One region of the Vibrio algarum genome, then DNA from elsewhere that is predicted to be linked to it. Evidence: riboswitches for the same ligand, from Rfam matches in the RefSeq annotation. Region 1 holds a riboswitch; each other region holds the start of a gene.
What was found. Region 1 has a riboswitch for cobalamin ahead of PGX00_RS16975 (sirohydrochlorin cobaltochelatase). Riboswitches for the same ligand answer to the same signal wherever they lie in the genome.
Positions count from the first base shown of each region.

Region 1 (2,274 bases):
TAATGGACTAAAAAAATTCCAAGCAGAAGAGTGTGACTGTTTCATTGCAGTAGGTGGCGGTAGCCCAGTAGATTGTGCAAAAGCCATACGAGTTGTAGCTTCCAATGAGGGTGATATTTGTGAATTTAATGGTGTAGGTAAAGTAACTAACCCCGGTGCTTTTTTTATCGCTATCAATACGACTGCAGGTACCGCAGCAGAAATGACGTCAAACTCTGTCATTACTGATGAAGAAAACAAAGTGAAAATGGTCATAATTGATGGAAAACAAATTCCTGATATTGCCGTCAATGATCCAACCTTGATGACGGGACTACCTGCGAATGTTACCGCAGCAACAGGCATGGATGCTCTAACTCATGCTATTGAAGCCTACGTAACACCAGGTGCGCATACCTTGACTAAACCTACGGCTCTTGAGGCTATTAGATTGATTTCCAAATGGCTGCCAGTTGCTGTTGATAACGGTAGTGATATAGAAGCACGTGATAACTTAGCTTGTGCGCAATTTCTAGCAGGAATGGCATTCAATAGCGCAGGCTTAGGGTTGGTGCATTCTATGGCCCATCAACCTGGTGCGACACATAACTTACCTCATGGTGTTTGTAATGCAATTCTATTACCCGTTGTGAGTAAATTTAACGCGGAAACAGGCCCTGAGCCTTTCCGTGCAGTTGCTGAAGCAATGAGCGGTAATACCTTTGACTTAAATGATAAACAAGCTGCAGATCTAGCGATCGAGCTGATTTGTAATTTATCGGTTCGCGTTGGTATTCCTAGCGGATTTTCTGAACTGGGTGTGACCGAAAGAGATTTTGATGGTTGGATTGATAAAGCGATGCAAGATCCTTGTCTTCCAGGGAACCCAAGGCAACCAAGCCCAGAAGAAGTTATGGCTTTATATAAGCAAGCACTTTAACTGTTGTGAGCCTATAAGGGTAGGCGCAAACAGATGTTATAAAAAATATCATTTTTAAATAAAAAATTTATATATTCCAATAGGTAAGAGTTAACTAATTCACTCTTTAAAAGGGAACCAAGTCAAAGCTTGGGCTGTACCCGCAACTGTAATTGGCGAGCTAATAGCAATTAACCACTGGAGCAATCTGGGAAGGAGCTATTCAGCATAGACCCATAAGCCAGGATACCTGCCTATCGGAATACAACTGCATGCGAGCGGGTGTCTCGGCATATTTAGTTATTACTAAAATAACTGGTACTCACCTCTCTATTGCCAATATTTTGCAATCTCGATTATATAATCGAAAAAATAGATGGAAATAGAATATGAAGTTTTCAAAATGTTTAACAGAAATAGTCGCTAAATATACGACTTTGTTATTCCTCACGGTATTAATTTGTTTCTCTTCTACGGTATCTAGTGCTGATAGTAAACAGCAAAAGTCCGCTATTGTTTTAGCCGCATTTGGCACTACCTACGACACGGCTGTTGTTTCATTATTAGCCATAAAACAGACCGTCGAAGAAGCCTACCCCAATACGCCTGTTAGGTTTGCCTTTACTTCTAATATTATCCGTAAAAAATGGCACTCCCGAAAAAATGATATGGAATACCGAAAACAGCACTCCGAAATTCCTGAAGATTTTTATGATGTAAAAAACGTACTTGGCACGTTAGCGGATCTGCAGAACGAAGGGTACAAAGATATCGTTGTGCAAACGACTCTATTGTCACACGGTGAAGAATATATAGATCTTCAAAATTATGTAAGCGCACTTGCTTCGATAGAAACTTTAAAAGAGAAGTGGCGTCCATTCAGCAATATTGCATTGGGCCGGCCTCTTATGGGCACATGGGGAAACAAGTATGAATATCGGTTTGATTTAGAGAGGCTTGCCGAGTCATTACAAGAAGATATCAAGCTTGCAAAGAAAAACGGTACCGCGCTTGTCTATATGGGACATGGTAATGACCATCTTTCTACCGGTCTTTACTATGAATTGGACCAGTTACTTAACAACATGTATCCAGAAGTAAAAAGTTATGTTGGCCTAGTTGAAGGGCATCCTAACTTTGACTTTATTCTGAATAAAATGAAGCAAGATGGTGTCGATAGCGTAACGTTAAAACCTTTAATGGTCGTTGCAGGTGACCATGCAACCAATGATATGGCGGGAGATGAAAATGATTCTTGGAAAGTCATGCTTTCTAACGCCAACATCAAAGTTATTGCAGTCCTAGAAGGCTTAGGTAGCAAAAAAGCAATTCAAATTATCTACCTTAATCATTTGAAGGATGCCGCAAACGATGCT
Region 1 covers NZ_JAQLOI010000003.1:350,802-353,075, reverse strand. The annotation lists gene fucO (lactaldehyde reductase) at 1-919, shown strand, start outside; cobalamin riboswitch at 984-1,170, shown strand; gene PGX00_RS16975 (sirohydrochlorin cobaltochelatase) at 1,288-2,274, shown strand, end outside.

Region 2 (2,274 bases), 110 kb from region 1:
CACCTGAAGTAGGTTCCAATAGCCCTGTCATTATTTTTATGATGGTGGTTTTTCCTGCGCCATTAGGACCAAGAAACGCACAAATATCCCCTCGATTGATAGTAAAACTAACGTCATCGACCGCTTTAGTTTTTCCAAACGATCGTGAAAGCCCTTTGATATCGATAAGCACGTTACTTTCTGACGATTGACTATTTATTGATTCCACTTAAAAGCCTATTGTTTATTTTTTCTGAGGGCACGAAAACTCGCGCCCTATAGAAACTAACTAGTTGAGTTCGATACCCGCTTCTTCTGCCGCATCAGCCAAGTGACGTAGAAATATTTTTTGAATTGCGTCGCTGCTTCCCAGCCCTTCAAGAATAGGGGTTGCCTTAATTCCCGCGTTTGTCAGCATCACTTTCCATGAATCTTCCTCATCACTTGCCATGTCATTGGTAGCATGGTCGCCTGCAACCACCATTAGAGGTTTGACAGTGACTTGCGTAACACCATCCGCTTTCATCTTTTTTAGAATGGTATCGAAACTTGGGTGGCCTTCGACCAGCCCAACGTAACTCTTCACTTCTGGATAGGTTTCGTTTAGAAGTTCGCCAAGCTCATAATAAAGTCCGGTAGATAAATGGTCGTTTCCGTGCCCCATATAAACCAACGCCGTTTTGTTCTTTTTCGCCAATTCAATATCGGCTTTTAACGCATCCGCTAGGATTTGTAAGTCTGTACGGTACTCAAATGTCGTGCCCCAAGTCCCCATTAATGGACGTCCAAGAGCAATCTTATTAAAGGGTTTCCATTTCTCTTTAACCGTATTGATAGAAGCCAGCGCCTCGACATAAGCCCTCAGGTCGATAAATTCTTCACCATGGGTTAATAGCGTGGTCTGTACAACAATATTCTTGTATCCCTCGTTTTGAAAATCGGCCATGGTGCCAAGTACGTTTTTTACTTGATAGAAATTTTCAGGAACTTCCGGATGGGCGAGTCGGTATTCCTGATCATTTTGTCTGGAATGCCATTTTTTACGAATGAAGTTTGAGGTGAAAGCGAAACGTACCGGCGTATCAGGATACGCATTTTCCATTTCAGTTTTAATATCGATCAACGCACCTATGGCGCTATTATAGGTTGTACCAAACGCAGCTAAAACAATCGCTGATTTTTCGGTTTTATCTTGTCCTTCATTAGCCGATAAAGAGAAACTAGTTAACACTAAAATAACCAGTTGCAGTACCACTTTTGGCACTGACTTAAATTTAAACCTTAAAACCATAATATATCCACTCCCCGGCATATATATATCGGTCGTATAATTTATATATATTGAAAAAATGCAAATATATAAAAAGACCTGAACATTAAATTAGCAGCAGAGGGGGGATCGTGAGAATTGGTTATTTTGAGAATAACGAATAAACGTCGAGACACCCGCTCGCTTGCTTTCTTGTTCCTATAGGCAGGTATCCTGGCTTATGGTTCTCCATTGAGTAGCACCTTCCCAGATCTCTCCAGTGGTCTATCGCTATCAACTCACCAATTACAGTTGCGGGTACAGCCCAAGCTTCTACTTGGTTCCCTTTTAAAGAGTATATAAAATAAACTCTCACCTATCGGAACGATCATCATACATAAGTTAGACCCCGATTATTTGTTTAAAATCAATATTGGCCTATATTAACGCCTTAAAATTCGAAACAATTATTAATAAACTAACTCACGTAGCAGATTATTAATTTGGTTTATTTACTACTTTTTTAAATGGTCCGCTGCATGGCAGAAATGTATCTTCTTTAGGTGGGTTATATATTCTATGTCCACAATTTGATAAGTTCTAGTAGCGCTTTATTATGAATATTGACGATTGAATAACTTGATTTTTATAAATGGGTCCAATCAATGTTGCTGTCTACCTAATGTCCGGTGCGAAACCTTGCTTTGGTCGCCACGATTGCGATTAACATATTTAATAATGGAGAATACGTCGTTTTTGCCGCAGTGTTCTTTGTGATACAAATTCCTTTCATGCTCGGGATTATTTTTTGGCATCGACATCAGGTAAATAGGCCGCTCTATGAGGTTAATCACTAACTATCCCGATAATAAAAAACGCCTCCCAAATTGAGAGGCGCTGTTGAGGTATTTATTTAGATATTCGAGAACACGATATCAGCGTTACGTTTGTGATTGATAACAATCAATTACTGTAACACTGTGTCGGCATCTATCTCCCAATCCCCTCCCAATGCTTTATACACACCAACGGTAACTTGTGCTACT
Region 2 covers NZ_JAQLOI010000003.1:241,385-243,658, forward strand. The annotation lists gene PGX00_RS16445 (ABC transporter ATP-binding protein) at 1-208, opposite strand, end outside; gene PGX00_RS16450 (sirohydrochlorin cobaltochelatase) at 269-1,270, opposite strand; cobalamin riboswitch at 1,436-1,623, opposite strand; gene PGX00_RS16455 (efflux transporter outer membrane subunit) at 2,196-2,274, opposite strand, start outside.
Region 2: linked by a shared signal. The riboswitch ahead of PGX00_RS16450 (sirohydrochlorin cobaltochelatase) and the one ahead of PGX00_RS16975 (sirohydrochlorin cobaltochelatase) in region 1 are both predicted to bind cobalamin.

Region 3 (2,274 bases), on a different contig from region 1:
GCAGAAATTACCGAAGGCATAGCAAGTTCGGTCGCGAGTACGCGTTCAAAGTTTTGTGCGAGGGCTAACGAAAAATTACCATTTCCGCAATAAAGCTCCAATAAATCGCCATCACTCTCTTTGGTACAATCAACTGCCCACTCCAACATCTTTTGTGCAACTATACCATTTGGTTGAGTAAAGCTATTTTCTACTTGTTGATAAATATAGGTATTATCGTACACGCGGAGCCTTTCTATTACATAATCACGATCGAGCACTATTTTCATTTTTCTAGCGCGTCCGATTATGTTGAGATTGAAGCCTTTCTCATTAAGCAATGTTTTTAATGCTTTGGCTTTTTCAGTCCAACTTTCATCCAACTGACGGTGGTATAGCAAAGAAACTAATAATTCACCGCTTAAAGTAGATAAAAAATCGACTTGAAATAGTTTTCTCCTAAGCGTGTCATTATCTTTTATCGTCTCTAATAGAAGAGGCATTAAGTCGTTAATGGTTTTGCTGGCTGCGGGGAATTGGTCAACTCGATATTTTTCTCGAGTTTCTTGATTAAACATTATGTAGTAGAGCTCGTCGCCTTCATGCCAAACTCGAAATTCAGCTCTCATACGATAATTCTGTTCAGGAGACTCAAAAACTTCTAACTTAGGTACATCATATTCAGCAAACATTTGGCTGAGACGATTCGTCTTCTCTTCAAGCTGTTCGTGGTAGCGATTAGAGTTTATTTCAGGGTTTGCCATAGATATGCCTTTCTCTTTACACAAGGAGCGCAGATTTTATTCAATCATGCGTCGTTGTCCAGTACTGATATGAAATAGTTTCATGTAGAACCGCAATTATTTCCACTAGACAAGAGATATATTGATAATTATTATCAGTTCCCGAGCTGGTCGTGATTTATGCAATAAATCATCTAAATGGGAATCTGGTGCAAATCCAGAACTGACGCGCAGCGGTAAAAGAGAACGAACATCTAAGGTGAAAACCACACACTGCTACATCCTATGATAAGCGGGAAGTGAGATGCTAGGCGACCAATTAATCTATTCTAAGGTCATGCTCCTAAGTCCGAATACCTGCCAGCAAGCTATTGAATCTTCAATTGCTAGGATTTACGCGAATAGGACTCATAATGAACAAATCAATTATAGCAGCCGCAGTGGCATCGCTAGTTTCAGCTCCATCTCTAACTTTTGCTCAATCTTCTTCTGATATTGAAACCGTTGTTGTTACGGCTAACCGTTTTGAACAGCCAATCCAAAATACTATAGCGCCTGTGGAGGTTGTTACTAAAGAAGAAATCGACGCGATGCAAGCCAAGTCTATGGCTGAGGTATTACGAAGGTTGCCGGGTATACAGATTTCGAGTAATGGAGGTTACGGCCAATCGCAAAGTATTTATGTACGCGGATCAGAATCTAACCATGTATTGGTATTAGTTAATGGCGTTCGTATGGGCAGTGCGACTCTGGGTTCATCAGACCTTAGCGCGATTCCACTGACTGGAATTGAACGTATCGAGTATATTAGAGGTTCTCGGGCAGCAGTATATGGTTCAGATGCGGTTGGTGGCGTTATAAATGTAATTACAGAATATCGTGAAGGTGAATCACTAAGTGAAGTCTCTGTGGGGGCCGGTTCGGACCAATACCAAGTGGCTAAAGTCTCTTTTGCTGGTGAGATTTCAAATAATTTATGGGGAAAGTTCGCAGGAAACATCGAACAGTCTGATGGGTTTTCTTCAAGTAGTGAATCTACTCAAAGCGATGACGACGGCTTTAAAAGTAAAGATATAATTGCTGAAATTGGTGGATATGTAAGCACAGAATGGCGATTAAGAGCGAATGTATTTTATCACGATGGAAATGTTGAGTTTGACTACCCTGAAACATCGGAAAAAGATGCTGTTGTTTCTAATTATTCAGCTAGTGCAGAATACTTAGGAGATAGTTTGTATTCTAATCTAACTGCTGCGTTTAATAGCGATAAATCGGAAACGTACAACACTGGTAGTGACGGTGTTTTTCAAACAGATAGAACGGTACTGAACTGGCAGAATGTCTACCAACATAGTGAAGTATACTCGTTTGGGGGGGATAGATTGGTACGAAAATGACATATCTAAGTCGACAGCAACTTATGAGAAAACAAAACAAGATAATCTTGCGTATTATGCAATGGCTTTCTATAACCGAGAGTCTGTTTCCGCTGAGGCAAATGTAAGGTCTGATGATAATGAAGAGTATGGTGTAAATAATACCTGGCAGCTAG
Region 3 covers NZ_JAQLOI010000001.1:554,054-556,327, forward strand. The annotation lists gene trmA (tRNA (uridine(54)-C5)-methyltransferase TrmA) at 1-743, opposite strand, end outside; cobalamin riboswitch at 874-1,101, shown strand; gene PGX00_RS02835 (TonB-dependent receptor plug domain-containing protein) at 1,136-2,119, shown strand; gene PGX00_RS02840 (TonB-dependent receptor domain-containing protein) at 2,061-2,274, shown strand, end outside.
Region 3: linked by a shared signal. The riboswitch ahead of PGX00_RS02835 (TonB-dependent receptor plug domain-containing protein) and the one ahead of PGX00_RS16975 (sirohydrochlorin cobaltochelatase) in region 1 are both predicted to bind cobalamin.